4 regions of the Providencia rustigianii genome follow, and region 1 is predicted to be linked to each of the others. Evidence: predicted binding sites of a transcription regulator. Region 1 holds the regulator's gene; each other region holds the start of a gene.
The links. The regulator CRP, encoded in region 1, controls carbon source genes, mostly activating them, when cyclic AMP is high. The targets are predictions, from matches to a motif close to ATGTGANNNNNNTCACAT.
Positions count from the first base shown of each region.

Region 2: rbsD (D-ribose pyranase) is a predicted target of CRP. The motif match lies at 2,473-2,490, and genes of this name have one in related genera.
Region 3: gntK (gluconokinase) is a predicted target of CRP. The motif match lies at 3,005-3,022, and genes of this name have one in related genera.
Region 4: focA (formate transporter FocA) is a predicted target of CRP. The motif match lies at 4,047-4,064, and genes of this name have one in related genera.

Region 1 covers NZ_LR134396.1:390,282-398,478, reverse strand. Annotated here, with positions in the region: gene EL244_RS01825 (hydrolase) at 1-871, shown strand, start outside; gene EL244_RS01820 (YheU family protein) at 868-1,086, shown strand; gene EL244_RS01815 (phosphoribulokinase) at 1,147-2,013, shown strand; gene EL244_RS01810 (OsmC family protein) at 2,091-2,495, opposite strand; gene crp (cAMP-activated global transcriptional regulator CRP) at 2,826-3,458, shown strand; gene EL244_RS01800 (hypothetical protein) at 3,656-4,021, shown strand; gene EL244_RS01795 (hypothetical protein) at 4,201-5,139, shown strand; one part of gene EL244_RS01790 (IS3 family transposase) at 5,185-5,620, shown strand; one part of gene EL244_RS01790 (IS3 family transposase) at 5,620-6,698, shown strand; gene EL244_RS01785 (aspartate aminotransferase family protein) at 6,997-8,197, opposite strand, start outside.
Region 2 covers NZ_LR134396.1:49,132-57,328, reverse strand. Annotated here, with positions in the region: gene rbsC (ribose ABC transporter permease) at 1-423, opposite strand, end outside; gene rbsA (ribose ABC transporter ATP-binding protein RbsA) at 420-1,934, opposite strand; gene rbsD (D-ribose pyranase) at 1,942-2,361, opposite strand; gene ravA (ATPase RavA) at 2,742-4,256, shown strand; gene viaA (ATPase RavA stimulator ViaA) at 4,259-5,716, shown strand; gene asnA (aspartate--ammonia ligase) at 5,717-6,709, opposite strand; gene asnC (transcriptional regulator AsnC) at 6,870-7,331, shown strand; gene mioC (FMN-binding protein MioC) at 7,424-7,864, shown strand.
Region 3 covers NZ_LR134396.1:519,994-528,190, reverse strand. Annotated here, with positions in the region: gene EL244_RS02390 (SGNH/GDSL hydrolase family protein) at 1-865, shown strand, start outside; gene gntU (gluconate transporter) at 966-2,324, opposite strand; gene gntK (gluconokinase) at 2,321-2,863, opposite strand; gene gntR (gluconate operon transcriptional repressor GntR) at 3,052-4,047, opposite strand; gene EL244_RS02370 (ABC transporter substrate-binding protein) at 4,241-5,272, shown strand; gene EL244_RS02365 (FecCD family ABC transporter permease) at 5,317-6,273, shown strand; gene EL244_RS02360 (ABC transporter ATP-binding protein) at 6,270-7,037, shown strand; gene EL244_RS02355 (class I SAM-dependent methyltransferase) at 7,049-7,867, shown strand; gene modD (ModD protein) at 7,864-8,197, shown strand, end outside.
Region 4 covers NZ_LR134396.1:1,306,360-1,314,556, forward strand. Annotated here, with positions in the region: gene pflA (pyruvate formate lyase 1-activating protein) at 1-296, opposite strand, end outside; gene pflB (formate C-acetyltransferase) at 554-2,836, opposite strand; gene focA (formate transporter FocA) at 2,926-3,783, opposite strand; gene ycaO (30S ribosomal protein S12 methylthiotransferase accessory factor YcaO) at 4,115-5,869, opposite strand; gene ansB (L-asparaginase 2) at 6,086-7,129, shown strand; gene EL244_RS05920 (bactofilin family protein) at 7,217-7,897, opposite strand; gene fur (ferric iron uptake transcriptional regulator) at 8,175-8,197, opposite strand, start outside.

The sequences.
Region 1 (8,197 bases):
ATTACCCGACGGTGATTTTATTGATCTTGCTTGGAGTGAAAAACCTGAACACGCGAGCACCAAGCCGCGTTTAGTCATTTTTCATGGATTGGAAGGAAATTTTAAAAGCCCCTACGCTCACGGGATGCTAGAGAGTGCCCAAAAACAGGGTTGGCTCGGCGTGATCATGCATTTTAGAGGTTGCAGCGGTGAGCCTAATCGCCAAAAACGAATATATCACTCTGGTGAAACCAGTGATGCAGGCTATTTTTTACATTGGCTGAAGCAGACATGGGGAGATGTACCAACCGCCGCAGTAGGCTATTCTCTTGGTGGTAATATGCTGGCATGCTATCTGGCAGAACAAGGTGAAAACGCAGATTTGGACGCAGGTGTCGTTGTCTCTGCACCTTTAATGCTAGAAGCCTGCTCCCTGAAAATGGAAACTGGGGTTTCCCAGTTGTACCAACGCTATCTCCTTAATGGCTTAAAACGTAATGCAAGCCGTAAATTGGTTCGCTATCCGGGATCACTTCCTCTGAATCTCTTGCAACTAAAGCAACTGAAACGAATTCGAGAATTTGATGATGTCATTACGGCTCGTATTCATGGGTTTGACGATGCGGCAGACTATTATCAAAAATGCAGTGCATTACCAAAACTGTCACATATCACCAAGCCTACGCTGATTATTCATGCCAAAGATGACCCTTTTATGGCCCCTGAAGTCGTTCCTGACCTCAGCCAATTGCCTCACAATATTGAGTACCAAATGACTGAACATGGAGGTCACGTTGGTTTTGTGGGGGGCAGTTTCCGTAAACCTCAAATGTGGTTAGAAACGCGTATCCCATTATGGCTAACGGCTTATTTAAATGAGAACAAATCATGATTATTCCGTGGAAAGACTTAGCACCTGAAACCCTCGAAAATCTGATTGAAAGCTATGTATTACGTGAAGGCACCGACTATGGTACTCATGAAAAAAGCTTACAAGACAAAGTGAATGATGTGAAACGGCAGTTAGTTTCTGGGGAAATTGTGCTAGTCTGGTCTGAGCTACATGAATCCGTAAATTTTATGCCTAATAACCAGTTTCGCCCGTAATCCCGCTTCATTCGCTGTTTATTGAAATAGTGGTCATGAGCGTAAAACAGGGAGTCCACTATGTCGAAGAAACACCCTATCATTGCCGTCACCGGATCGAGTGGCGCAGGAACGACCTCTACTAGCCAAGCTTTTCGTAAAATATTCCACCAGCTAAATATTCGCCCTGCAACCCTTGAAGGGGATAGTTTTCATCGTTATACCCGCCCAGAAATGGATATGGCAATCCGTAAAGCCCGTGAACAAGGTCGCCATATTAGTTATTTTGGTTCCGAAGCGAATGATTTTGCTCTGCTAGAACAAACGTTGATTGATTACGCTAAAACAGGTCAGGGGCAATCTCGAAAATATCTGCATACCTATGATGAAGCCGTACCTTATGGTCTCCAACCGGGAACCTTTACGCCTTGGGAGTCTCTGCCAGAAAAATCCGATGTATTATTTTATGAGGGTTTACATGGCGGTGTCGTGACACCTGAGCATGATGTTGCCAAACATGTAGATTTACTGGTCGGTGTTGTCCCGATTGTCAATTTAGAGTGGATTCAAAAAATGATCCGCGATACGACGGAAAGAGGACATTCCCGAGAAGCGGTGATGGATTCCGTAGTGCGTTCTATGGGTGATTATATTAACTATATTACTCCGCAATTTTCCCGTACACATATTAATTTCCAACGCGTTCCAACCGTCGATACGTCGAACCCATTCTCCGCTAAAGCTATCCCATCACAGGATGAAAGTTTCATTGTGATCCGCTTTAGAGGGTTAGAACAGATTGATTTTCCTTATTTGCTTTCGATGGTTAACGGCTCATTTATCTCGGCAATGAATACCATTGTGGTACCTGGAGGAAAATTAGGACTCGCAATGGAGCTCATTATGATGCCATTAGTTGAAAAGTTAATTAAGCAGCGAAGTGAATAAGTCTATATTAAATTAAATGAATACTTACATAGATACTTATCTTCTTTGAAGATAAGTATCTAATAATATAAAAGTAATTAGATATTTTTAATTTCGAAACTATGAGTCACTTTTACTGTTTTTTCTAGCATAATCGCGACTGAGCAATATTTTTCAGCCGAAAGTTGTACGGCTCGCTCAACCACTTTATCTGTTAATTCACGACCGACGACAATAAAGTGCAAATTGATATGCGTGAAATAACGAGGGGCTTCATCACGGCGTTGGGATGTGAGTTTAACTTCACAGTCGGTAATATCGTAGCGACCTTTTTGTAAAATAGACACCACGTCTATCGCGCTACATCCACCTGCTGCCATCAAGACCATTTCCATTGGGCTAGGTGCTTTATCTCCAGCATTACCATCCATCATGATTTGATGCCCAGATGCTGATTCACCTAAGAAAGAGAGCCCTTCAACCCACTTTACTCGTGCTTCCATTTTTGTTCCCCTTGAAAAATGTCGTTATTAAAGGCTACATTGTTCCATATATCTGAATAATGTTATATCAGCATTATTAAGCTGAAGCGATACAGGGAAGACTTTCTGTATTGGATATGATACAAACAATGCTTAGTTGATAGGATTAAGATCAAAACTCAACGATTCAATTGATTATATTATACAATTGATATTAACTTGCTTTTGACCTATAACGAGCATTAATTATGGGTAACTAACGCAACTTAGTATGCCAAGCTAGAAATTTTAAAGTCAGCCTTTCACCTTAATTTTCTGAAGGGTTGCAATAACATACAGAGGATAACGCTAATGGTTCTCGGCAAGCCACAAACAGACCCTACTCTTGAATGGTTTTTGTCACACTGCCATATTCATAAGTATCCATCCAAGAGCACTCTAATCCATCAGGGTGAAAAAGCAGAAACCCTTTACTATATCGTTAAAGGTTCAGTGGCTGTTTTAATCAAAGATGAAGAAGGCAAAGAAATGATTCTCTCTTACTTGAATCAGGGAGACTTCATTGGTGAACTTGGGTTATTTGAAGAAGGGCAAGAACGTACTGCGTGGGTTCGAGCTAAAGTTGCTTGTGAAGTCGCTGAAATTTCTTATAAGAAATTCCGTCAGCTAATTCAGGTTAATCCAGATATTCTGATGCGCCTTTCTGCGCAGATGGCAAGCCGCTTACAAACTACATCAGAAAAAGTCGGTAACTTGGCATTCCTTGATGTGACTGGTCGTATCGCTCAAACCTTATTAAATTTAGCAAAACAACCTGATGCAATGACTCACCCAGACGGTATGCAGATCAAAATTACTCGTCAAGAAATTGGTCAAATTGTTGGGTGTTCACGCGAAACTGTAGGTCGTATTTTAAAAATGTTAGAAGATCAAAATTTGATCTCTGCACATGGTAAAACGATCGTCGTTTACGGTACTCGATAACTTTTATTTTGGTCCAGTAATATTTACTGGGCTTTATATAAACAGCTGTATATATCTCATATATGGCTGTTTTTCATTCCTAATATTGCCCATCATATACTTTCTGTTCAAAATAGCAGCGCTTTTTGATATTAGTCTAACAATCCTTATATATAAAATACTAAATAATTAGCCAGCAATCATTTAGGATTTTATTTATGAAACAGATTAATAATTTAACACCATCAAACTACATCTACCATGCCGGTACAACTAAGAGCGGTAATAACCAAACTTTTTTACAGCGTCAGGCATTCTTTGAACGCTTACAATCAGCGAATTCGACCTCAAAAAAATTTCCAATTTTAGTAAAAGAATCAACGACTCAAGCTAAAGAAACTCGTGTACCTCATTTTATATCTTCACTCAAAATTGGAAGCTTAGTTCCTAGTAATCAACCCACACAACACTCATTTACACCTAAAGCAAAAGTTATTTTTGGTACTCAGTTTAACAAAAACATTGATACGCATTTTATTAATTTTAATAAGAGTTTTTCATTTTTTAAGAATTTATCTAATTAATTTTATTTATTCGCTACGTTTCAATCCTACAATCGATATGCCACCCCTTTAGCCTAACGCGTATTTGTTAGGTTTTTTTTTATCAATTAGCTAATTATTTAATGGAATCGGTTTTTTATATCAATTCTATCTAAAAATCCTATAGCATTGAAATAGATAAATAATTAGGAGAAGCAATCATGATAGACACAATCATAAATTCACCGAATGTTAGAAATAGCACCTCATCTACATTTCTACAATCTGAAAAAAAGTATCTATTTCTGAATAAGGTCATTGAAACAAATTCATCTCCAAAAATATTTCCTGTTATCGATTTTCATAATAGAACGAAGTCATTAAATGAAAATAAAAAATTCCAAAATATGTGGGATGAAGCCATTAAAACAACCAAGCTAAAACTGAGGGATTGTAATAAAGAAAACACCTATCAAAACTTACATCCGGTAATTAGAGAGACCAATATAAAAATTGAGGCTTTACAGCGGTTGCTTGGAAAGAGTGATCATTGCTTCGAAAATACCTATGTTAAGAATGAAAAAAACGTAAAAAAAACCGCTAAAGATAATACGCCTCAAAAAATTACTACACTCATTGATAGATGTAAAAATTTACTGGGAAAAATGACTCAGAATTCACAATACATCACTACGTTAGATGAGCGAGTGAGAGTGACATTAGATAAAGCAGATCTTAACCACACACTGATCAATCTTAAAAACACAGAGTTTCCTCCTACCGTATTTTATACAAAGCCTGAACTTAGTGACTCTGAAAAACACAATATTATAATTAATTTTCAATTAGCTAAAGAAATCAAAAGAATTAAAGGAAGTAAAATTCCACTACGCGTAACCAGTATCCACAAAGCAAGTAATACAAGTTTAATGATAGAGCCTCAAAATAAGAACCTAGCATTAAAAAATTCAAAACCAGATACTCATATAATAAAAACAAAAAAAATTAATGGTCGCAATATTGAGCTTTATACTGCTGAGGGAGCCGTCAAATCAAAAAATCACCCTAGAGATAATCTGAACACTGGCGTTGAAAAACCGGCATTAAAAAATACCAAAACCAAAAATACATTTAAATCTGTTCCCTCAGTGTCAGGATAGTTGTCACCCCCTCTGAAAAATAAACCTGAGGGCGCGGAGTGACACATGAAACGTATTTCACCTGAACGAAAAGCCGCCATACTGGCTAAATTATTACCGCCGTACAACATGACCGTTTCCGCAGTTGCACAAACGGAAGGAATATCCGAAGCTACGCTGTATAACTGGCGTAATCAGGCTAAATCAGAAGGAAAACCCGTGCCCGGTGCAGACAAAAACAGTGAACAGTGGCCGGCGGAAGCCCGCTTTGCCGCCATCGTGGAAACCGCCACACTCAGCGAAGCGGAAGTGGCGGAATACTGCCGCAAAAAAGGACTCTATCCGGAGCAGCTGGTGCAGTGGAAACAGGGTTTTCTTCAGGTATCCTCTCCCGGAGATAAAGCCGCACTGAAGCAAAGCCAGAAGGAAAACAAACAGTTAAAGCGTGAGCTGGTCCGCAAGGAAAAAGCCCTGGCGGAGGCGGCGGCAATCCTGGTGCTGCGAAAAAAGCTCAGCGATTATTACGGGGAAACCGGCGGGGACGACTGACTCCGGCATCCGAACGCACCCTGTTTATCCGGTGGATTAATGAGGCGGTGAGCTCCGGCGCACGGCTGGCTGTTGCCTGCCGGGAAGTTCAGCTGAGTCTGCGGACCTGGCGGCGCTGGCAGATATCCCCGTCGGACGGCAGACCGGGCGCAGTGCGTCCGGTGCCGGTGAACAAGCTGAGTCCGGAAGAAGAAAAACAGATACTGACTGTCTGCCATCAACCTGAATACGCGAGTCTGCCGCCGTCCCAAATTGTCCCGAAACTGGCGGATAAAGGGATATATCTGGCGGGTGAATCCACCTTTTACCGGGTGTTGCGCCGCCACGGAGAACTTCATCACCGGGGGCGTCAGCAGCGCCCGAAAAAAGTACCGGTACCGACCACCTTTACCGCATCCGGGCCATGTCAGGTCTGGGTATGGGATATCACCTGGCTGCCGTCGGTGGTGCGCGGACGCTGGTTTTATCTCTACATGATACTCGATATCTACAGCCGGAAAATCACCGGCTACGAAGTGTATGAGACCGAAAGCGGCGAACAGGCGGCGGCGCTGATGCAGCGCACAGTCCTGCGTGAGGGGTGCTGGCGTCAGCCATTGGTACTGCACGCGGATAACGGGGCGGCGATGAAATCACAGACCTTACAGATGAAACTGCATGAGCTGAACATCACGCCATCCCACAGCAGACCGCGTGTGAGCAATGACAATGCCTATGCGGAATCCGTGTTCCGGACCCTGAAATACGTGCCGCAGTGGCCATCACAGGGCTTTAAAACCCTGACGGAAGCAAGGAAATGGGTGGGAAAAATTACCCGGTGGTACAACGACAGGCATCTGCACAGCGGCATCGGCTATGTCACGCCGTCGCAGCGGCATACCGGTGAGGATATTACCCTGCTGAAACAACGTGATGCAGTGTACAAAACAGCAAAAGCTACCCATCCCGAACGGTGGTCCGGAGATACCCGGAACTGGCAAAGAAAAGAGACCGTCACCCTGAATCCTGAGCGGGAAAAACAGGCTGCCTAAATTAACAAAGGGTGACAACTACCTTGACACTTACCGTGTTGAAGAACAAAATAGCTCTAATAATCGATTACAAAGCCACCGAGCTAAACTATCAATAACATCATTTACTCAAGACAAATTCTTAAGAGATATTCAAATAGAAATGAAAAATAATGAACAAAAAATAAAAATATTAAAAGCAGACATCGAGGAAAAGCAACAGGAAGCCGGGACTATCCAAAAACGAATTTCGGCACGTAACCGCAAATAAATGATGAAGTAACTCAAAGAGGTTAAACCTCTTTGAGTATTAATAAATTTATTGTACTAATAGCTTTTCTATTGCTGCCGTAAGCTTCTCCATCCCACTGTTAATCTCTTCTTCAGAGATAATCAGTGATGGCGTAAAACGCAATACGTTGGAACCAGCACTTAACATCATCAAGCCTTCATCCGCACTAGCTTGCAAAATATCTTTCGCACGGTTGAGTAATTTCCCATCTAATTCCGCACCAATTAATAGACCCATGCCTCTAATTTCAGCAAAAATTCCATATTTATCATTGAGTGTATTCAAATGTGAAACAAATAATTCGCGACGTTTTGCAACGCCATTTAACACTTCATCGGTATTGATGATATCAAATGCAGCATTTCCTACCGCACACGCTAATGGATTACCACCATACGTCGTACCATGAGACCCAACTTCCATCGCTTGAGCAATCTCATTGGTCGTTATCATGGCACTGATAGGGAAGCCACCACCGAGTGCTTTTGCCGTCGTTAATACATCCGGCGCAATACCATAATGCATATAGGAGAATAGCTTGCCAGTACGTCCCATACCACTTTGGACCTCGTCAAATACTAGCAATGCTTTATTTTCATCGCACAGTTGACGTAAACCTTGCATAAATTCTGGTGTTGCAGCCGTCACACCGCCTTCACCTTGCACAGGTTCTAATACCACAGCGCAAGTATTTTCATCAATGACAGCTTTGACCGCATCAAGATCATTAAAAGGAACATGGATAATATCGGCAGGTTTTGGACCAAAACCATCAGCATATTTTGCTTGACCACCCACAGAGACAGTAAAAAATGTACGTCCGTGAAAAGCCTGCTTAAATGCAATAATTTTGGTTTTATACGGGCTATGTTTGGTAATGGCGTAATGACGAGCAAGTTTAAAAGCCGCTTCGTTCGCTTCCGCGCCTGAGTTAACAAAGAAAACACGCTCGGCAAACGTTGCATTAATCAGCTTCTGTGCCAGTGTGAGTGCTTCTTCATTGGTAAAAATATTGCTCACATGCCAAAGTTTTTCACTTTGCTTACGCACCGCTGCAACAAGACTTGGGTGACAATGACCCAATGCTAATACGGCAATACCACCAGCAAAATCAATGTATTCTTTGCCCTGTTGATCCCAAACACGGCTACCTTGACCTTTAACTGGAATAAACTCTGCTGGAGAATAAATAGGCAACATGACTTGGTCAAATGTCTGCCGATTTACC
Region 2 (8,197 bases), 340 kb from region 1:
AGTCACACCACGTAATAACAGCATCATCACTAAGGTAGCGATAAACGCTTGCACCTTACCTTTAGCCACAATCACACCAGTACAAGCACCGATTGCTGCTCCCAGCGCTAGCGCTCCAGCCACTGCAACCAAAGCATTCACATCAGCACTGACCATTGAGGCAGCAACAGCCCCCGTTAATGCCAGTAATGATCCCACTGATAAATCTATTCCTGAAGTCAGGATAACCAACGTCATCCCCACAGCCATAATGGCGTTAACCGAAGTTTGTTGAAGAATATTGAATAGGTTATTTACTGTGAAAAAATTGGGACTTAAGGTAGAAACAATCGCAATTAAGACTAATAGAGCGATAAGTGATTTTTGCTCCATTAACCATGCTTTGCTGAACCAGCGTTTTGATGATGCGGTTGTTGAACTCATGCTGTTAACTCCTGAACTGAGCCGTAATTTTTACCGACTGCGGCAGCCATTAAGGCTTCCTGCGTAGCTTCTTTGGCAGAGAATTCGCCGCTAATATGGCCTTCATGCATAACCAAAATGCGATCACTCATTCCAATAACTTCAGGCATTTCTGAAGAAACTAGAATGATACTCAGCCCTTCTTTTTTGAATTGATTGATTAATTGGTAGATTTCTTTTTTTGCCCCAACATCGACACCACGAGTGGGTTCATCGAGGATCAATACTTTTGGTCTAGTCATCAAACCACGTGCAATCGCTACTTTTTGTTGATTACCACCGGATAAGTGGCCAATGATTTGATCCATTGATGGAGTTTTAATATTAAATAGGCGGATAAAATCTCCAACGGTCATTTGCTCTTCGGTATGTTTTAAGCTTCCACCAAAACGACTAAAATAACGTAGTGCCGTTAATGACATATTCTCTTTGACTGACATTCCAAGCACTAATCCGTCCCGTTTACGGTCTTCAGAAATATAAACAATGCCATTATTCAAACCATCTTGTGGTGTTTTTAAGGTAATGGTTTTGCCTTCTAACAGAATGCTTCCCGATTTTTTTGGTGCTGCGCCGTAGATAATCTTCATTAGCTCAGTGCGCCCAGCTCCCATTAACCCAGAAATTCCTAATATTTCGCCACTTCGAAGCGCAAAGCTGGCATTACTCACACCGGGACCTGTAATATTTTCAATCTGTAAACGAACATCACCGACAGGGACTTGAACGCGAGGATATTGATCTTCCAATTTACGCCCAACCATCATCTCAATCAGTTTTTCTTCTTCCAATTCATTAACCGGTTTTTCCCCAATGAATTGCCCATCTCGAAATACAGTCACATCATCACAAATCTCAAAGATCTCTTTTAAACGATGAGAGATATAAACGATCCCACAACCTTCGGATTTTAAATCTTCAATGACACGAAAGAGAGATGCAGTTTCGGTATCGGTTAATGCATCCGTTGGTTCATCCATGATGATGACTTGAGATTGGAAGCTGAGGACTTTTGCTATTTCCACCATTTGCTGCTCGCCAATAGACAATTCAGCAATAGTTTGGTGGCTGTCATAATCGAGATTCAGGCGTTTGAGCAATTTGTCCGACTCACTGAACATTTTTTTCCAGTCAATTTTGCCGAATTTATTCACAAACTCGCGCCCCAGAAAAATATTTTCAGCGATGGTTAATTCTGGAATCAGGTTGAGTTCCTGATGAATAATTCCAATACCGGCTTCTTGTGAGCTTTTAGGACCATTGAATGCCACCTCTTTACCGAGATAGCGAATAGCGCCCGCATCTTTGCTGTAAATACCGGTTAGCACTTTCATCATGGTGGATTTACCTGCACCATTTTCGCCTACCAACGCCATCACTCTACCCGGATAAACTTTTAATGCGGCACCAGAAAGCGCCTTTACACCAGGGAATGCTTTATCTATGCCGATAAGTTCTAATAAAGGTTGCATACTCACCTCAGAAGGTCACACCAGAACAAAGAATTACATTAGCGTATGGTGAACATTCCCCTGTTCTGATCACTGCTTTACTGCCATGCGTTATCTGTTTAAAGTTTTCATGGCTGCAATAGACAACTTCGATGTGATTTCCTTGTACTACTTCTAATTCCTGAAGGTGAGCTAAAATTTCACTTTCCATTTGTGGGTTAATCTTACTAATTTCCTCAGCCAGAATAGCTTTTTCTACCTGCATCTCTTGGGTAGTGACTCGCAAAACAGACATAAAATCAGGTAAGCCATGTGTCACAGCGAGATCAATACGCTCAGCACTAGCAGGAATAGGTAATCCGGCATCAGCAAGGGTGATGTGATCGGTATGCCCTAATTTAGCAATCACAGAGGCTATATTTGAGTTGAGCAGTATCCCTTTTTTCATTCATCACCACCGTTTTTCAATTCTAATTTTGTTTCGTTCCCTACGAGCGAAACGTTTCGCTCGTAGAATAATAGTAAAGAATAGTCACAACTCAATATTCTTATCTCGGTTTTGTGATCATTATCGAAACGTTTCGTTGGCTTTATTTAAGTAAGAAAAAAGTAACTTATTGAATAAGTTATAGCTGAATCTTTTTTATTGATTTTCCGAGTAACTTATCAATGAGTAAAAATTTATTGTCTTTTATGCCAAATAACATCAAAGAAAAATAATAAAACTGATTGCACAATCAATAAAAGGACAGATAACCTAGCAATAGATTGGTTATTAACCATCACCCTCTAACCCCTTGATGCGTAATTTAGAGAAAAGGACTCCATATGCAATTAGCCGAACGAATAGCCCAATTAAGCAACTACCTTGAAGGTGGCTTATATGAACGACAGCAAGCTATTCGTTTATGTTTGCTCGCAACGCTCAGTGGAGAGAGTGTTTTTCTCTTGGGCCCTCCAGGTATTGCAAAGAGTTTAATTGCTAGACGAATGAAATTTGCCTTTCGCCGAGCAAATGCCTTTGAATATCTAATGACAAGATTTTCGACGCCAGAAGAGATTTTTGGTCCACTATCCATTCAAGCCTTAAAAGATGAAGGTCGTTATGAGCGTTTGACCAAAGGTTATTTGCCCGATGCTGAAGTTGTCTTTCTTGATGAAATCTGGAAAGCGGGTCCAGCAATTTTAAATACACTATTGACCGCAATTAATGAGCGCAAATTTCGTAATGGAGATGAGGAAAAATCAATTCCCATGCGCCTATTGGTCACCGCATCCAATGAACTTCCTGATGCAGATAATAGCCTTGAAGCATTATTTGATAGAATGCTGCTGCGAATTTGGTTAGATAAAGTTCAAGAAAAGCAAAATTTTCGCGCATTACTCACAGGAAAATCACAGCAAGAAGATAATTTGGTACCCGATCACTTAAAAATCAGCGATGAAGAATACCAAGAGTGGCAAAAAGAGATCCCAAAAATATCGCTGCCCGATCACTGTTTTGAGCTAATTTACCAATTACGCCAGCAGATTGATGCGACCGAAAAAAATCTCTATGTCTCTGATCGGCGTTGGAAAAAAGCAGTATCCCTACTGCAAGCGAGCGCATTTTTTAACGGTCGCAGTGCTGTATCACCACTGGACATCGTGCTACTTAAAGATTGTTTATGGCATGACATGCAATCAATGAATTTGTTACCGCAATTAATTAAATCGTTGATACAAGAAGATGGTTGGCAGCAACGTAAATTTGCGAGAGAAATTGAGCAAGTTTACCAGCAATGGATGTCATCCACCCAAGATCAAAATAACCAAGATGCCTTTAAAGTAAATAAAAATAATGCAATGTTTGCTCGAAAAGCTTCTTATGTCCTACCTGAAAATATCAGCGAAGGACGCGTCACCTTATTTTTGCATCGTCCATTACAACTGCACAATATGAAAGTGACCTTTATTACTACCGATAAAAAATCACTGGTTAATTTCTTAAGTAAAGGTACAACATTGTCTGCACATCTCAACGGGATTGGTTTTGCTCAAGAACTAGCCGCTGAGGTGAATAATTTAAACCAAATCCAATTATTAGATGTCAGTCACCAAGTATCAACCCTTTATCTTCAAGATAAAAACACCCTGAGCCCCACGGTAAATAATAAAGAGTGGCTCGATAAATTAGACACTATCCATAGTGCTATCCAAGAATCTAAATACCAATTTGAGAAACAGCAGCCTAACTTATTTATCGAACCCCATTGGCTGGCGGACGTCGAACAGAGCTTTATCAAACTATCCGATAAATTAACTCAGTTACGTAATCAAATTATCGGAAAAACGGCGAATTAATTATGATGAGTTTAGCGACCCTAGAATTGTTGCTTTCTGTTAATGAAAGCCAATTAATAGAAGAAATTATCATTTCTCTTCTCGCGACTCCTCAGTTGGCCGTATTTTTTGAAAAACACCCTCGCTTAAAAAAAGCACTGTTAAAAGATTTATCGGGTTGGAAAAAAGATCTTAAACAGAAACTGCAAGATGCATTAGTTCCTCAACAACTCTCTGAAGAATTTGGTCTGTATCAAAAATCATTAGGGATATCTACTGACGCATTTTTTACCCAACTACCTTCGATTATAGAAAAGCTGGAACAATTAGATTCCCCTTTTTATCGAGAAGCAAACCAGCTGCAACAAGGCAAAATTGAAAACCGCAGCGCACGGCAATCTTTAATTGTACAGCGCTGGCGAGTTAGCCTAATTTTACAAGTGACCACCTTACATAAAGAGTTACTAGAACAAGAAAAAGAGCAATTACTTGCTGAACTACAAAGGCGCTTAGCTCTCAGTGGTAATTTGGAAGATATCCTAGGGGAAAATGAACGCTCATCGGGACGTTTATGGGACTTAAGCAAAGGATTGAATAATCCAGCCTCTTATAATGAGCCACTGATTTCTCGTTATAGTGAATTTTTACGTCAGCAACCTGAATTAGAAAAAATTGCCCAGTTGCTAGGACGTAGTCAATCCGCAAAATCTATTCTGGATGACAATGTAATTCTCGAGCCCATGACCATCATGGAAAAAGTCCCAGAAACAGTGCCAGAGCAAGTCGATGGCTTAAATCAAAGCGATGATATTCTAAGGCTCTTGCCCGCCGAATTGGCTATGTTGGGTATTGAGGATATTGAATTTGAGTTTTATCGAAAACTTCTTGAAAAACAGCTTCTCACTTATCGCTTACAAGGTGAAAGCTGGCAAGAGAGAAAAGTTTTACGTCCAGTCACTCATCATCAACATGAAGAGCAACCTAGAGGACCATTCGTGGTCTGTATTGATACATCAGGTTCGATGGGTGGACTAAACGAACGCTGTGCAAAAGCATTTTGCCTCGCGTTAATGAAAATTGCACTTGCAGATAACCGCTCTTGCCATGTGATGCTGTTTTCTACCGAAATTGTCCACTACGATTTATTATCTGCGGATGGTCTTGAACAATGTATGCGTTTTTTACATCAAACTTTTCGCGGGGGAACAGATTTAGCGTCTTGTTTACGGGAAACAACTGTAAAATTAGAATCAAAACAATGGAGTGACGCCGATGCGGTAGTGATTTCAGATTTTGTCGCCCAGCGTTTGCCAGATGAATTAGTTCAAAAGATAAAGTCCCTTCAGAAAGTTGGTAAATACCGCTTCCATGCGGTATCTGTATCAAACTATGGGAAACCCGGGATCATGAAGATATTCGACCATATCTGGCGTTTTGATACCGGGTTAAAGAGCCGACTATTACGGCGCTTCAGTCGCTAATTACAGCATATCTTCAACAGATTCAGCCATCTCAGGTGACCATACGCCACACTGCACTTGACCAATATGTTCACGTTGTAGCAGTAACATCACTAAACGAGACTGACCAATACCACCACCGATGGATTGTGGCATTTCGCCTTTTACAAGGGCTTTGTGCCATTCAAGCTCCATACGTTTCTCATCACCCGTTAACCCAAGCTGGCGAGTTAAACACTCAGGGCTAACACGGATACCCATTGAAGAGATTTCGAATGCATCTTGTAAAATAGGGTTCCAAACAATGATGTCACCGTTTAAACCTTTGAAGCCATCTTCGTTGTCAGTAGTCCAGTCATCATAATCTGGAGCACGTACATCGTGAGATTCACCGCTAGATAATTTGCCACCGATACCAATTAAGAATACTGCACCAAATTCTTTAGCAATTGCGCGCTCGCGACCTTTTGCATCGAGACCAGGGTAACGCTGAAGTAACTCTTCACTGTGGATAAAGTGAATTTGATCTGGCAGGAACGGTGCCAGACCAAATTCTTTACTTACGGCAGCTTCTGTTTCTTTTATTGCCTTGTAGATTTTACCCACTGTCTGTTTCAGATAAGGAAGGTTACGCTCCTCATCTGCCATCACTTTTTCCCAATCCCACTGATCAACATAAACAGAATGGATTGGGGTTAAGCGATCCTCGTCCGGACGTAACGCTTTCATATGAGTGTACAAACCTTGACCTTTACTAAAACCAAAACGACCTAATGTTTTACGTTTCCATTTAGCCAAAGAGTGAACAACTTCAAACGTTGCATCTGGGATTGATTTCACTTTTACCTGAACAGCTTTTTCGCAGCCTGATAAGTTATCTTGAGTACCATCACCTAAGCGACTTAGGATCGGACCTTGAACTTCAATTAAGCCAAGCTCTTTTTCAAGTAAACGTGAGAAATAAGATTTAACAAAACTAATTTGTTGCTGATGTTCGATGAATGACTTGTCCATAAATTTACCCATAGTTTGTTTGCTGTATTAGCCGATGTATAGATTAAGCAACAAAATGAGGTATAAATTCAATATGCACTACAAAAAAAAGCCTTTATTGTTTATTTTAATTAAAAATAGGGTTATAAAAATGAATATTCATCAAAATGGAGACTAATTTATGCCTGAAAATTATCAAATCGATAATCTCGATCGTGACATACTTCACGAATTAATGGCCAATGCGCGTATTCCTTACGCTGAACTAGCTAAAAAATTCTCCGTTAGCCCCGGCACAATTCATGTACGGGTTGAAAAAATGAAGCAGGCGGGGATCATTAATGGTACCCGAATTGATATCAGTGCTAAGCGTTTAGGTTTTGATGTCTGCTGCTTTATTGGGATCATTTTAAAAAGTGCAAAAGATTATCATACCGCATTAAAAAAATTAGATGCTCTAGAGGAAGTCGTTGAAGTCTATTATACAACAGGGCAATACAGCATCTTTATTAAGGTCATGTGTCGATCGATTGATTCACTACAAGATGTACTTATCAACAAAATACAGACCATCGATGAAATACAATCCACAGAAACGCTGATCTCCTTGCAAAACCCGATCATGCGAACGATTAAGCCTTAGAAAAAAAAGTTATATAACCACATTATCCACAGGTAGATCCCAGCTCATTCACAGCGTACAATAGCGCCCAATGTATGCGAAAGAGAATCACCATGACAAAAATAACCTTAATTAGTGGCAGTACAATGGGCAGTGCCGAATATGTTGCAGAACATATGGCAGAGATTTTAGAAGAACTCGGCTATGAAACAGATGTACAACACGGCCCTGAACTTGATGATCTACCTCTTGAAGGGTTATGGCTGGTGGTCAGCTCAACGCATGGAGCTGGTGATCTCCCTGAAAATATCCAACCTCTCGCTGAAACTATCCAAGCGAAATCGCCTGATCTTAGTAAGATCAAATATGGTGCAGTAGGAATTGGCAGCTCTGAATATGATACTTTCTGTGGCGCGATCCACACTCTAGATACTTTATTGCAAGATAAAGGCGCTAAAAGGATCGGCAATTGTTTTGAAATTGATGTTCAGCAACACGAAATTCCTGAAGATCCCGCTGGTGTTTGGGTTAAAATTTGGGCAAACGAACTCTGATTTGTGCAAAACACAAGCAGTCAGCTGTGGATAACTACGGTAAGATCATGGTATTAACCGGTAGTTATCCAGAATATAAGTTTTAGGGCGATGCTGCCCTGTGCATAAGTACCCATTTTGATCCCAGCTTATACGCAATAGGATCACGGATCATTCACAGTATATGATCCTTTACACTTTAATGATCTTTAACGTGAAAAATCACTTATCCACAGAAACAGACGATCCTAATAGTAGATCTAATAAAGAGATCTTTAAATAAAAAAGATCTTTATATTATAAGGGTGGGAAGCCAAGGGTTGGTCTCTCCTGCAAACTTGAGTAGAATTCATT
Region 3 (8,197 bases), 130 kb from region 1:
CACGATTAATCGGGTGAGTGATAAAGCTGATTGGACACTCGCATCGAGTCGCAAAGATGAGCGATTTGACTACCCTCTGGGTGGGTTGATTGCCGAGCCACACTCCAATAGCAGCAATGTGCTGTTAAAACCATTGCAACCAGTACAGAACAGTTACCGTCTACAAGCGCTTTATCAGAGTTCGGCAAATAGCCAGATGAAGGTATCACCGTCGTCGTCATCCATGGTGACATTACCTGCGACTGGTAATAATTGGCAATTTTCGGCTCCAGTGAACACTCAATTACCCTCTCAAGTATCAATGAGCCAACAAGGTAACCTGAAAGTCGGTGGATGGTTAGTGCGTTCAAACAAGCCGGGAGTCATGTTATCTGCGGTAGGGTTAAATGGTGCCACCATCAATATGTTGGATAAATGGCAATCTCAATGGAGTGCCACATTAGCTGAAATGTCTCCTGACATGGTTATTTTAGCTTTCGGTACCAATGAAGCCTTTAACGATACATTGAACTTGACGGCTTATGAGCAGAGCCTCAGAGAGAAAATTCGTCAAATCCGCCAGCAAATGCCGAATGCGGTGATTATGTTAGTGGGGCCAAGCGACTCAATTAAGTTTAGTAGCGCCGCAGGCTGTACGGCACAAATGCCTGTGAATTTGATGAATGTTATCCGCATTCAAAAAGCGGTTGCAGCTCAAGAGCACACACTATTTTGGGATTGGCAGGCCTACATGGGCGGTCCTTGCTCTATTCGTTCGTGGGCAGCCCAAGGTTTAGCGCGCCCAGACAATGTACATTTCTCTGCGGATGGCTATAAGAAAAGCGCTCAGGCTCTTTACAGCCAGTTTAATCAGATGTTGAAGTAATGAATAAAGCTCATATTGTGTGAGCTGCAGTCAAAACTACAAAAGCCAGCTTATCGAAATAAGCTGGCTTTTTCTTTTGAGTGGAGCTGAGGAAGAAAACTTACAGGAAGCTAAAGAAAACCATCCCAACAATGGCACCCGTGGTACCTAGAATAGTTTCCATTACAGACCATGTTTTCAGCGTTTGAGCTTCTGTTGCGCCTGTAAATTTACCGAATAACCAGAAACCGGAGTCGTTCACATGGCTCAAAATTAATGAACCACCGGAGATACAGATAGATAGCGCTGCCAATTGAGCTCCGGAATAGCCCAGTTCACCGATAACAGGCAAGACTAAGCCAACCGTCGTTAAACATGCCACCGTAGCAGAACCTTGGATCACACGAACCGCACCCGCTAAGACAAAGCACGCAATGGCAATTGGCAAGCCAGCGCCAATCAGAGAGTCGCCTAATGCAGGACCAACACCAGAATCAACCAACACTTGCTTGAATACGCCACCAGCACCGGTCACCAACAGGATAATACCCGCGGGTTGAATTGCTGCAGAACATACCGCCATCACACGCTCTTTATCCATGCCGTAGCGGAAACCGAGGCCATAAATTGCCAGTAAACACGCTAATAATAATGCAGTGAATGGATGACCAATAAATTCTAACCAATGTTCTACGTTAGAGCCTTTTTCAACAAAGTGGGTACCAATGGTTTTTAATCCCACTAACAGCAGCGGAAACAGCACTAAACTTAAGCTGAATGCAAAGCTTGGTACTTTACCGTTAGCTGCTTGAGGTGCTTCGTAGTCAGCCGGAATATCGATATGGACGAATTTGCTGATAAAGTTACCAAACAGTGGTCCGGCTAAAATCATACCTGGGATAGCTGCACATAAACCAATCAGGATCATCCAACCGTAATCAGCGCCCATTTGTGATGCAACTAGCATCGGTGTAGGCCCCGGTAATAAGAATGCTGCTGCAGCGGCAACACCTGCAAATAGAGGAATAGCTAAACGAACCACATTATGACCGGTACGGTTTGCTACCGCAAAGACCACCCCAATCAACAATACGATCGCAACGTCAAAAAACAGAGGCAATGCACAAATCAAACCTGCCACGCCCACAGCGTAATGCGCTCGCTTTTCACCAAAAGCTGTCAGTAACTTATGAGCCACCTGATCCAGAGCACCAGTTTCATGCAAGATTTTTCCGAACATGGCACCTAGAGCGACAACTATCGCTAAGAAACCAAGTGTTCCCGCCATTCCTTTTTGCATAGTTGCGGTGATATCTTGGATTGGCATCCCAGAAAATAATCCAGCACCAATGGATACAATCATTAATGCCACGAACGCATGTAAGCGGGCATACATTACTAAGAATAATAGTAAGACTACCGAGCCAACAGCGGTCAGTACTAACGTAAGGGTACTTAATGTTTCTACAGGAGCATTCATACCTTATCCCCAGCCATGATTTGACGAATAGTTGAGCACGTATTATCGATGACTACATCCAAAGATGGACGAATATCAATCGCATACGCATCAGTTTCTTGTTCATTTGGTTCTTGTAATGCCTCAAACTGTGATTTCAACATTTCTGGTTTGAAGAAATGACCACGACGCGCTCTTAAACGCTCTTCAATCACTATTGCATCCCCTTTCAAGTAGATGAAATAGAGATTTTTATTATCGTTTCTAAGAATATCGCGGTAGCTTTTTTTCAAAGCAGAACAAACTACTAATGAAATTTGATTCGTTCTTTGCATAGCAAAAATTGCACCGTTCAGTGCTTCTAACCAAGGGCGACGGTCATCATCATTCAGCGCGTGTCCTGATGCCATTTTCATGATATTAGCTTTAGGGTGTAAAAAATCCCCATCAAGAAAAGCAGCTTGTAGCTGCTGAGCAACGCCGCTAGCGACTGCTGATTTGCCGCTACCCGATACCCCCATTAGGACAAATGTATAGTTTTGATTTTGGGTATCACTCATAGGAATCTCCTCGGGTGTTGAAAAGAAATTATCTGAATATTTTATTAAAATTTAGGTTTATGTTACCGGTAACAGGTTACGGGTAACATTATCTGTATTGAGGGTTTTTTAGCAATTAGATCGGTGAAGAAAAAAGCGGAATTGTGATGATACTCGCAATAATATTTAGCTGACTCGATAGCAGCAAACTAGATACTTTCACCTGTCAGTAACTTAAAACCAACATCGAACTGTTTGTGCGCTAATTTTTCTCCACGCATTCTTGCCAGCAGGACTTCAGCCGCCTTACGCCCCATTTGATCTCTAGGAGTTAAAATACTTGCTAATTTTGGCGTCATCACCTGCCCGACATCATGACCATGGAAACCTGAGATAGCTAAATCCGTCGGCACTTTGATCCCTAAACGTTGGCACTCAAAAATAGCGCCTATTGCTAAGTCATCGTTTGTACAGAATAACCCATCCGCATCAGGGTATTTTTCGCGACACTCTTGAAGTAATTGGGCACCTAGAGAATAAGAGGAGCTTTCCTGAGTCATTAAATTTCGAGGCGTTAATTTGGCATCTAACATTGCCTGTTCGTAGCCTTTTAAGCGGATAATGGTTCGCTCATCCTGCCTAGCTCCCAAGTAGACAACCTTACGACAGCCTCTGGTGATCATTGCTTCGGTCATTTGGCGAGAAGCTTCATAGTTATTGATGCCCACCGCCATATCAAAGCAAGGGGAAATACTGTCCATGATTTCCACCACGGGAATGCCCGCTGTTTTCAACATACGCAGTGTGCGTTCTGTATGGGTACGCTCGGCCAAAATCACGCCATCAATATTATAAGAAAGTAGCGAGGTTAATCGCTCTTCTTCTTTTTCAGCACGATAACCATAGTGGGCGAGCATGGTTTGATAACCGTGGCGGTCAGTAACTGCTTCAATACCGCGGATCACTTCGGCAAACACTTGGTTGGTTAATGAAGGTAGTAATACCCCAATCGCATGACTGGTTGCATTAGAGAGAATATCTGGTGCTTTGTTCGGGATATATCCCAAATCCTCCACCGCATTAGCAATTTTTCCACGCAAAGACTCAGAAACTTGATCCGGGTTGCGTAAAAAGCGGCTCACCGTCATTTTTGTGATACCGACAAGGTCGGCGACGTCTTGCAAAGAGGGTCTTTTATTCTTCATATATCCCATATTTTCAATATGTACGCAGTTATCTTGCGTTATGTTCTGCGATCTGTTGGTGGATAGCAATCCCTTGTTATTGCTTTAAATCACATAAATATCGAGTTTTCCTCAAAGTAGTTGACTCTCTTCCCCGAGTTCGTTAATTTCCGCGTTATATAATTATAAGTATAACGATACTCAATCATCGGCTATGACTATGAATCGAAGACGCTTCCTACAATCTTGCGCGGCACTGGCTGTATTTTACTATTTACCTGCATTCAGCCGTGAAAAAATCGCCGAAGCACTATTCGGTCAGTTACCAACCGCTGAAAACCTTCAGCGAGTGATCAGCGCAGGACCTCCTGCGGATTTACTCTTATTTGCACTTGCGCCTGAGAAAATGGTGGGATTTGCATCGATTTCCCTCAATAAAGGGAAAACCGAATTATTTTCCGAACAATGGCTTTCGCTTCCCATTTATGGTCGTCTTGCTGGGCGAGGAAGTACCTTATCCCTAGAGCAGTTGATGGCCTATCATCCCGATTTAATTATAGATATGGGAAACCTCGATGAGACTTATCGCTCTCAAGCAGAAAAAGTGTCTAAACAGACGGGGATCCCCTATTTATTAATGGAAGGGGGGCTTGCCGATGCACCACAGCAGTTGCGCCAATTAGGCAAAATCCTCAATGTCCACCAGCAAGCAGAAAAGCTCAGTGCACTAGCAGAACGCTATTTAAAAAATGCCCAACTGTTTGCCCAAAGTCGCCAACAAAATCCCCTGAGTTTTTATCTGGCTCGGGGGGCTAAAGGGTTGCAAACGGGAACAAAAGGCTCGATTCATACTGAAGCTATTGAAATGCTAGGTTTACGTAATGTCGTTGATATCAAAGGATTTCACGGATTAACGGATGTCTCCATGGAGCAACTTTATCAATGGGAGCCAGACATTATTATTACGCAATATGATGAAGCCGTTGAATTAATGACAACCTCACCGTTATGGGAAGGACTCAGCGCCATTACCTCCAATAATTTATTTGTTTTCAGCGGGATGCCTTTTGGTTGGCTAGATGGGCCTCCCGGTATTAATCGCTTACTCGGTATGAGAAGGCTACAAAGTCACTTTGATAAGTGTGTCGAGGAAACCATCAAACAGGATATTTTGCAGTTCTTTGAACTGTTTTATCATTCACCATTAAGCCCACAACAGGTTGATATGTTGATGGAAATGTCATGACTCGTGGGCTTCTGAATAACAAAGCTAAGCCTCTGTGGTTGTTAATGATCTTTTTGACCTGCCTATTGATAGCGTTAACCAGTGGTAAATACTCACTAACCTTGGGGGAGCTGTATCGTCTCGTGTTCCAAGATACAACGGGTGACCCTCGCAATAACACAGTATTTTGGCAAATTCGTTTCCCTCGAGTACTTGCTGCGATATTAATCGGTGGTGGATTAGCTGTTGCTGGGGCAGCATATCAAGGCATGTTTCGTAATCCATTAGTCTCTCCCGATATATTGGGCGTTTCTGCAGGGGCAGGCGTGGGGGCGGTATTTGGCATATTTTTTGGGCAATCTTTGGTGTATATCCAGCTATTTGCCTTTGCTGGAGGATTACTGGCTGTCGCCGCCGTGTGTTTGATTGCCAAAATGGCACGCCAGCATGATCCTATTTTATCGCTGGTGCTCGTTGGCGTGGCGATTAGTGCGATTTGTGGCTCCGCCATCTCTTTGATGAAAATTCTAGCCGACCCTTATACCCAGCTACCCTCTATCACATTTTGGTTATTAGGAGGGTTATCTTCCATTACCCAGCAGGATTTACTCTCTGTTCTCCCCATTATGGTTATAGGCATTATCCCTTTGCTGCTCCTACGTTGGCGTATGAATTTGCTCAGCCTATCCGATGAGGAAGCCAAAAGCCTCGGTGTCAATGTCAGCTTGAACCGTGGGATTTTTATTATTTGCGCCACATTGATTACCGCAAGTACCGTCTCGATTGCGGGTATTATTGGGTGGATTGGATTGATTGTGCCCCATATCACTAGAATGATAGTGGGCGCTAACTTTCGTCATCAACTTCCGGCATCCATAGCAATTGGTGCAATTTTACTCTTGATCACTGACACACTAGCAAGAACCATTGCGGCTATTGAACTTCCATTGGGCATCCTAACTTCAGCCGTGGGGGCACCGTTCTTTTTAGCCATTTTGTTGCAAACAAGGCGGGTCAAATGAGTATTTTGACACTCAATAACCTCGCGATTGGTTATCACCATCATGCCATTATTGAAAATATTAATCTTTCGCTACCCGAGGGGGCGATAACGTGTCTGCTGGGTGCCAATGGATGTGGTAAAACCACCTTGATGAGAACATTGTTAGGGTTGCTACCCGCAATACAGGGAGAGATCCGGCTACAGGGTAAATCCCTGAATGGCTTAAAACCAAGAGATATTGCGAAAGTAATTGCTTACGTACCACAAGCCCACGATACGCCCTTCAGTTTCTCGGTGACGGATATGGTGATAATGGGGCTAACTCCCCACCGCTCTGTATTTTCACTTCCAAGAGAAAAAGAACAAATCGCCGCTATGCAACAACTCCAACAGTTAGGTATTGATCACCTCCGAGAGCGCTTATATAGCACCTTGAGTGGTGGTGAAAAACAGTTGGTTCTCATTGCTAGAGCATTAATTCAAAAGCCCAAATTGCTGATTATGGATGAACCGGCTGCTAGCTTAGACTTTGGTAATCAAATTCGTTTATTACAACAAATAGAAAATCTAAAACAGCATGGAATGACGGTTTTAATGTCCACCCACCACCCACAACATGCAGCGGCCATTGCTGACCATGTGGTGTTGTTGGATAGGCAACAGCAAGCCAGACATGGCTCTGCTCAAAGTATGTTAACACTCACTAACTTGGCAGAGCTTTATAATATCGATGAGCCAAGTATCATGGCTCATTTTCAGCTTCCATCCAATTTTACTTGTTAAGGGCAAGCGTCATGCTTATCAATCAACTCGATTTTGCAAAAATGTACCAACAGCATATGCAACAAGCTCAGCGCTCTCGAAAAGAGCCAGAACATTGGGATAAAAAAGCACAACAAATGGCGCAAACCTGTGCCAATCCAAACGATCCTTACTTAGTTGGTTTCCGCCAATTAATGGATTTTACCGGTGCTAAAACATTATTGGATGTTGGCTGTGGCCCCGGCTCTATCAGTTTGGCGCTAGCCAATCAATTTGAATCCGTTATCGGTATCGATTACAGCCAAGGCATGCTAGAGATGGCAGAAATTCGCGCAAAAGAGATGAATATCACCAATGCACGTTTCGAACCATTGGCATGGGAAGATAACTGGGATTCGTTACCGAAAGTGGATATCTCGGTGGCTTCTCGCTCTACACTGGTAGATGACTTGAAGGGCGCATTATTGAAGTTGAACCGCCAGACTAATTTACGGGTTTATACCACCCATACCATCAACCCTACTTTTATTGATGAAAAGGTTATCAAGGCGATTGGACGAAACGTTGTTTCTCTACCGACCTATATTTATGCCGTAAATATCCTGCATCAAATGGGGATCAATGCGCGAGTCGATTTTATTAAAAGCCCTAATAAAGGGGGCTTTGATAATTTTGCTGCTTTTGCAGATAGCGTGAATTGGTCACTGAAAGATCTCACCGAAGACGAAATTGAAAAACTCCGTCACTACTATAATGAACAAACGGCTTCCGGTAGAGTTCTCCCATTCCCATCAAGAGATTGGGCGATGGTGTCATGGGATGTGGTTGATGAATCGGAACTGATTTTATGATCTACTTACCGGATGCCCTGATTGATCAGTTACTTCTTGACGATATTCAATACGGCGATTTAACAACTCGCGCCCTTGGTTTACAGTCACAACAAGGCACCATGACTTTTACATCAAAACTAGGTGGCTGTGTCAGTGGGTTAAATATCGCCGAGAGAATGCTAACTAAGCTCGGTGTGACTTGTGAATGCTTATTCCATGATGGGGATATTGTCGAACCTCAGAGCTGCTTAATTAAAGCATCCGGTTCCTGCGAAGCCTTACATCAGGGCTGGAAAGCGGTACAAAACGTCCTTGAATGGTGTGGCGGAGTCAGCCATTACACTTACC
Region 4 (8,197 bases), 920 kb from region 1:
TCACGCACAAATTCAGCCTGTAAAATGGCTTCACCACCAGATGCAGTAACACCGCCACCAGTTGCATTCATAAAATGGCGATAAGTGACCGCTTCCTTCATTAATTCATCAACGGTGACCATCTTACCGGTATGAGTATCCCAAGTATCGCGATTATGGCAATACAAGCAACGCATTAAGCAGCCTTGAAAAAAGACAATAAAGCGAATTCCCGGGCCATCGACGGTACCACAGGATTCAAAAGAGTGAATTCGCCCAAATGTTGCCGGTGGCGAAGTTGTTGAAATTTCAGTCATTGGTATGATTTGTTCGGTTGACATAGCAGGTACTCCAAAATATCCATCATACTTTCAGCTGTAGGAGACATTGAGTTACTTGGGTATATACTTCAGTATATTAACCCCCGATATCTTCACTTGCCGATTATCTACGACTTACGTTATTTAGGATATAACCCATTAATTGCTGGGCTATAGTTTCTTATTAACTAAGCTAGAAAGGCCCCAAGTGGAGGGGCCTCTAATTTATTTTACTTTATAGTCTTAGCTAATTATTACAGAGTACTAGTGAAAGTACGAGTAATAACGTCTTGTTGCTGTTCTTTAGTCAGAGAGTTAAAGCGCACTGCATAACCAGATACACGGATGGTCAGCTGTGGATATTTCTCTGGGTTTTCCATTGCATCTAGCAGCATTTCACGGTTCATAACGTTCACGTTCAGGTGCTGACCGCCTTCGATAGAAGACTCGTGATGGAAGTAACCATCCATCAGACCTGCTAAGTTAGTTTTACGAACTTCATCATCTTTACCTAATGCATTTGGTACGATAGAGAAGGTATAAGAAATACCATCTTTCGCGTAAGCAAATGGCAGTTTAGCGACTGAAGTCAGTGATGCAACAGCACCTTTCTGGTCACGACCGTGCATTGGGTTTGCACCTGGTCCGAATGGTGCGCCTGCACGACGACCATCTGGAGTGTTACCTGTTTTCTTACCATACACAACGTTAGAAGTGATGGTCAGAACTGACTGAGTCGGAACCGCGTTACGGTAAGTAGGCAGTTTCTGAATTTTCTTCATGAAACGTTCTACTAAGTCACAAGCGATATCATCAACGCGTGGGTCGTTGTTACCGAATTGTGGGTATTCACCTTCGATTTCGAAGTCGATAGCGATACCATCTTCGTCACGAATAGGTTTAACTTTCGCGTATTTGATTGCAGACAGTGAGTCAGCAGCAACAGATAGACCCGCGATACCACATGCCATTGTACGATAAACATCACGGTCATGCAGAGCCATCAATGCAGCTTCATAGCTGTATTTGTCATGCATGAAGTGGATGCAGTTCAGTGCAGTGACATACTGAGTCGCTAACCAGTCCATGAATTGGTCCATACGATTCATCACTGTATCGAAATCGAGAACTTCGTCCAGGATTGGTGCATGTTTAGGACCAACTTGCATTTTCAGTTTTTCATCAATACCACCATTGATGGTATACAGCATGGTTTTCGCTAAGTTAGCGCGAGCACCGAAGAACTGCATTTGTTTACCAACAATCATTGGGCTTACACAACAAGCGATAGCATAGTCATCGTTGTTGAAGTCTGGGCGCATTAAGTCATCATTTTCATACTGCACAGAAGACGTATCGATAGAAACTTTTGCTGCGAACTTTTTAAAGTTCATAGGCAGTTTTTCTGACCACAGGATAGTCATGTTAGGCTCTGGAGATGGGCCCATGGTATACAGTGTGTTCAGGAAACGGAACGTATTTTTAGTTACCAGAGTACGGCCATCAAGACCCATACCTGCCAGTGATTCAGTTGCCCAAATTGGGTCACCAGAGAACAGCTCATCGTATTCTGGAGTACGTAAGAAACGTACCATACGCAGTTTCATGACTAAGTGGTCAATCAGCTCTTGCGCTTGTTCTTCAGTCAGTTTGCCTTCTTCCATATCACGTTGGATGTATACGTCTAAGAACGTAGATACACGACCAAATGACATTGCAGCACCGTTTTGAGATTTAACAGCGGCTAAATAACCGAAGTAAGTCCACTGAACGGCTTCTTGAGCGTTGGTTGCAGGACCAGAGATATCGTAGCCGTATTTAGCAGCCATCTCTTTAATTTGACCCAGAGCGCGGTGCTGTTCAGCAATCTCTTCGCGCAGTTGGATGGTCATTTGCAGGTCTTCACCTTTCTCTAATCTTTCTTGCAGAGAAGTGAATTGGTTGAATTTGTCTTTCATCAGGAAATCAATACCGTACAGTGCAACACGACGGTAGTCACCGATGATACGACCACGACCATAGGCATCAGGTAAACCCGTTAAGATACCTGATTTACGGCATTTTAAGATGTCTGGAGTATAAACATCGAAAACACCTTGGTTATGAGTTTTACGGTAGTCAGTGAAGATTTTTTTCAGACTTGGATCTAAAGCACGATCGTAAGCTTTACATGAACTTTCAACCATTTTGATACCACCGAACGGGATAAGACCACGTTTCAGAGGCGCATCAGTTTGTAAACCAACAACCGTTTCTAATTCTTTGCTAATGTAACCAGCATCATGGGAAGTGATGGTAGAAGCCACATCTGTGTCAAAATCAACAGGCGCATGAGTGCGGTTTTCGATTTTGATCCCTTCCATGACTTTTTCCCACAGCTTATCAGTCGCTGGAGTAGAGCCTGCTAAGAAAGATTCATCACCTTCATATGGAGTGTAGTTTTTTTGGATAAAGTCACGGACGTTGACGTTATTCTGCCAGTCACCGTGGTTAAAACCTTGCCATGCTAAAGCGAATTTTTCATTTAATTCGGACATGATACTTTTACCTTTTAACAATGGATCTTTGAGGGATCTTAATAAATCTTTGTGTACTTGTAATCGCGATAGCCATTAATCAAGAGAGATTAATGCTGATCACTACTACGTAGATGCATTAACCAGTAAATCAGGCCGACTAACACTGCGCCGCCAATAATATTTCCGATAGTTACTGGTATTAAATTTTCGGTAATAAAATTCCCAACGGTTAAGTTAGAAAATTGTTCTGGTGCCATGTTGATATTTGACCAAAATTCAACAGGGGCGAATTCTTTAATCATGATAGCTAGAGGGATCATAAACATATTTGCAATGCTATGTTCAAAGCCGCTAGCGACAAACATTGCGATTGGCAGAATCAATACTACCAGTTTGTCAGTTAAGCTACGACCTGCATAACTCATCCAAACGGCTAGGCATACCATCAGGTTAGCTAAGATACCTAAAAACACAGCCTCAACAAAGGTATGGTGCAATTTATAGTTAGCTGTTTGTAGAACATTTAGACCCCACTGACCGTTTGCAGCAGCGTATTGTCCAGCAAACCAAATAATGAAAACAAAAAATAACGCACCGATTAAGTTACCTATATAGACGTTAAACCAGTTTAGGAACATTTTTCCCCAAGTGATTTTGCCCGTTGCTTTAGATACGATGGTAAGAACAGTGGATGTAAATAAGTCAGCACCGCATACAACAACTAACATTAATCCAAGGGAGAAGCAGATACCGCCAATCAGTTTAGTGAAACCGTAAGGAGCACTTGCTGCACCTGTTGTTGCAGTGATATAGAAAACGAAAGCGATAGAGATAAAGATACCAGCAGTGAATGCTGACAAGTAGGTAATAGCTGGGTGTTTGTTCGTTTTATAAACACCTACATCATCAGCAACTTGCGCCATGACAGCAGGAGATAATAAATTAAAAGGGTTGTCAGCTTTCATACTAACACTCTCTTACAAAGTTGATTAATTATAGCACGCAATTATAGTAACAAACGGGCGTTCTGATAAATTTGATGTGGATCATGAAGTGTTAAGAGAATGGGGTTTGAATAGCTCAAAAAACGTCAAAAATCGGTATAACTGATTGATTTTAATCATAAAAATATTTTTTAAATTTTATAAATTTTTTTTATAGAGAGCAGCTAAACACGTCTAATAAGTAAATTTATACAGAGGAATGTTAATTAATTTCGACAATTATTATGTGATTGAAATCAAATATTACTTAAGTAAAGATAAAGGCCCGAAGGCCAATATCGTATTTAGATATTTATGCGTTAGCTCGTTTTGCTTTTTGCAGCTTTTCATAAGCAGCTAATAGCCCTTGATGAGCCGGTAAAGCTTTTAAATTTTCATCAATTGACCATAGGCCGTAAAAACAAGATTCACCTGCAATCGCTGCTGATGCCGCATCGACCGCTTCTTGGCCATACATGCGAACAAATGCATTGTAATATTGCGCAGGATCTCTATCTTCTTCTAGGGAAAGTAGCAGTAGTGTTTGTAGGCAACGGTAATAGTTGGCTCGTTCAGGTGTAAATGCCGAACCATTAAAATCTTGAGTCCACTCTACCCACGCAAGAGCTTGCTCAAGATCACCACCAGCTAGTGCTAACATCGATTTTAATTCACCAATGCGTAGATTGCTCCAGCCATTATCTTTACCTACAGCCAAACCTAGCAATTCGCGTACACGGGTGAAGTCATCTAATCCATCATCATCTAATTGCTCAATCAGGGCCAGATAATCGGCTTTTTCCCATGTGCTATCAGGTAAGCTCATGATGGTGTCGCGTAAATAAGCCCCCATGGCATTGTTGGCAATGTGCAGGTCTTCAACAGGATAAATATCAGACATTCCCGGCACTAAAATACGACAAGCATAGACACCCAGATGATTGTAGTCAGCAATATATACTTCAGCATCTAGCTTATTGAAAATACTAATCAGAGTTGCAAACTCTTCAGTTGTAGAGCCTTTAAAACTCCAGTCCACGAATGGATAATCAGCGTCATCTTTGAATAGATCCCAGCTAACTAAACCGCTTGAATCAATGAAGTGAGTTTCTAAGTTAGTATGTTCTGCTACTTCTTCATCATCGAAAGTCGGTGCGTTGAAGACATCTAAATCTTTCAGGCCACGACCTTGCAGTAATTCAGTGACTGTTCGTTCTAATGCCACACCAAAGTCAGGGTGAGCGCCAAAGGAAGCGAAGCAGGTTCCGTTTTGTGGGTTAAATAGAACCACACAAATTACTGGAAATTGCCCACCCAGAGAGGCATCGTAACAAAAAATTGGGAAGCCTTCTTTTTCCAGTGTATTGATAGCTTCAACAACGCCAGGATAACGAGACATTACGTCATCAGGAATAGTTGGTAGGCTAATACTTTCAGCAATTATTTTGTTTTTTACGAAACGTTCAAAGACTTCAGATAGCCCTTGAACACGAGCTTCATTCGCTGTGTTTCCAGCAGACATACCATTAGAAACATACAGATTACCGACAATATTCATTGGTATATACACAGTGCTATTATCAGATTGACGAGTAAATGGTAAAGCGCAGATGCCGCGCTCTTCATTACCCGATTGTAAGTCGATTAATTGACTTGCAGCGAGCTCGTTATCGGGATCGTAAAATTTGACTAGACGTTCATCTAACAGGCCTTGTGGTAGGCTGTCATCTTCAGGCAGTGGGAACCATTTCTCATCAGGGTAATGAACAAAATCACCTTCAGCAATGGATTTACCTAAATAAAAATCTGCAAAGAAATAGTTTGTGGATAAACGCTCAAAATATTCACCTAATGCTGAGGCTAATGCCGCTTTTTTGCTAGCACCTTTACCGTTGGTGAAACATAACGCGCACTCTTTATCTCGAATATGAACCGACCAAACATTTGGCACAGGATTTAGCCAAGAGGCTTCTTCTATATCAAAACCTAACTTTTGTAGCTTAGTTTGGAATGCATTAATGGAGTCTTCGAGAGCGGCATCTTTGCCGGGAATAAATGTTTGGCTCATTGTCAGTCACTTGTAAATGGCATGTTTCAGATATTGACTATGATACGGGCTTTTCCTTTACTGCTCACGCTTTTTATTCAAGACAATGTCATAGTGGAAAATTAAAATTTATTAAAATGACAAAGTAGGTCACAACACTTTGAGATTAAATCCACATAATAACGTGAGTTTATTTAAATTAGAAAATGGCTATTTATTGAGTTAAAGGAAAATAGGATGAAAAACAGAAATAAAGCTCTACTAGCGACACTGGTTTCACTGTTTGCCGTATCTGCATTTGCACAGCCTAATATCACTGTATTGGCAACGGGAGGAACAATTGCTGGTGGTGGCGAATCGGCGACGGGGTCAAGCTACCAAGCGGGTAAAGTTGGGATTGATTCGTTGTTAAACGCAGTTCCTGAGACCAAAAAAATTGCAAATCTGAGTGGTGAGCAGTTAGTTAATATTGGCTCTCAAGACATGAATGACCAAGTTTGGTTGACCTTAGCTAAAAAAATTAACCAAGATTGTAATAAAACTGATGGATTTGTGATCACTCATGGTACTGATACCATGGAAGAAACTGCATTTTTCCTTGACTTAACTACATCCTGTAAAAAACCGATTGTGATGGTGGGGGCAATGCGACCTTCTACTGCATTAGGGGCTGATGGCCCTCTTAACCTGTATAACGCGGTTATTTTAGCATCAGACAAGTCAGCTGGAGATCGTGGCGTATTGATGGCAATGAATGACAAAGTGATCCAAGGTCGCAATGTCATGAAAATGAGCACCACGGAAGTTCAAGCGTTCGATGCCGTCAATGGTGGTGCGGAAGGGTTTATTCATGATGGAAAAGTGACCTACTATCAAGCGGCTCAACCTCGTAGTGATAAAGCCGCTTTTGATGTGAGTAAGTTAGAGAAATTGCCTGCGGTCGGTATTGTTTATAATTATGCCAATGCTTCAGCTGCTCCAGTTAAAGCATTACGTGAAGAAGGTGTGCAGGGGATCGTGAGTGCTGGTGTAGGTAACGGAAATATGTATAAAACTATTTTCGATTCTTTAGCCAATGCTGCTAAAGACGATATTGTTGTGGTGCGCTCAAGCCGAGTACCAACTGGCTATACAACGCGTAATGCAGAAGTTGATGATAATTTATATGGTTTTGTCGCATCAGAAAGATTAAGTCCACAAAAAGCACGAGTTTTACTTCAGTTAGCCTTAACTCAAACTAAAGATCCGAAAAAAATCCAGGAAATGTTTGAGCAATACTAATTTGTCTTAAAGTAAAGGCGACATTGATGTCGCCTTTACTTCATCAATATGAATGCGTTTCTATTAAGTAAGCATATTTTATCGAAATTAGAGTGAACCAACATCTGGCGTTAGGTTTTGAAGGTGTTCATCCAATTTTAATTTTTCTTTAAATACGGTGATATTATCGTTAGTTTTGGTGGCTGATTTTACTTCTGCATGACCGGAGAATACTCCCCCTTTTTTAATCGATAGACTCGAATAACGGATGGTTCCGTATATTTCACCATTAGTATCTATATTAATGGTTTCGGACAGGCACTCACCTTCAACTTTGCCGTTAACTAATAATTCACTACTAGTTATATTGCCGGTAACATGGCCGTTTTGCATAATTTTAACTGTGTTATTTTTACCTACGATATTGCCTATTACTTTTCCATAAATATGGACTTGTTCATTGGAGGTAATATTTCCTTCAAAAATAACATCGCGAGCAATAACGGTATTGGTTTTGTCTTCACTAATCACTGGCGTTGATGCTAATGATTTTTCCTCTATTACTTGGGATGTGATTTCTTCTCTATTGATAGTAGGGGTGGGTTCTGACTTACTTTGCTTTTTGTTGAACATGTGGCTAACCTTTTTATGATTGAAATATAAAGCTAAACAGATGATTGAAGATATGAACGCAATGATGGCAACCGTTGAATATCTAAAAAACCACGCTATCAAAGTAAGAAGCCAGAAGAAAAAACCAGTATTAAGAAATAGATATGTTTTTTTCATTCCATAATCTCTTACACATTAATTTGATAATAAGTTTAAATTAAAATAGTACAGAACAATTTAAAGAATAGAAGATAATTTCAGTTTTATCTGAGGAAATTAAGTTGTTTATTTTTTATAAATAGCCGTAGATACACAAATTTAGAATGGAAAGGAGAAGTTTACTGGCAGATATAAGTAAAAATACCCATTAATAAACATTAGATGGGTATTTTAATATTAAAGTGCTTATTGCAGTAATGAGCAGCTTTATTAGAAATTATTAATCACGAAGTGATTATTTTTCTTCGTGAGCATCCG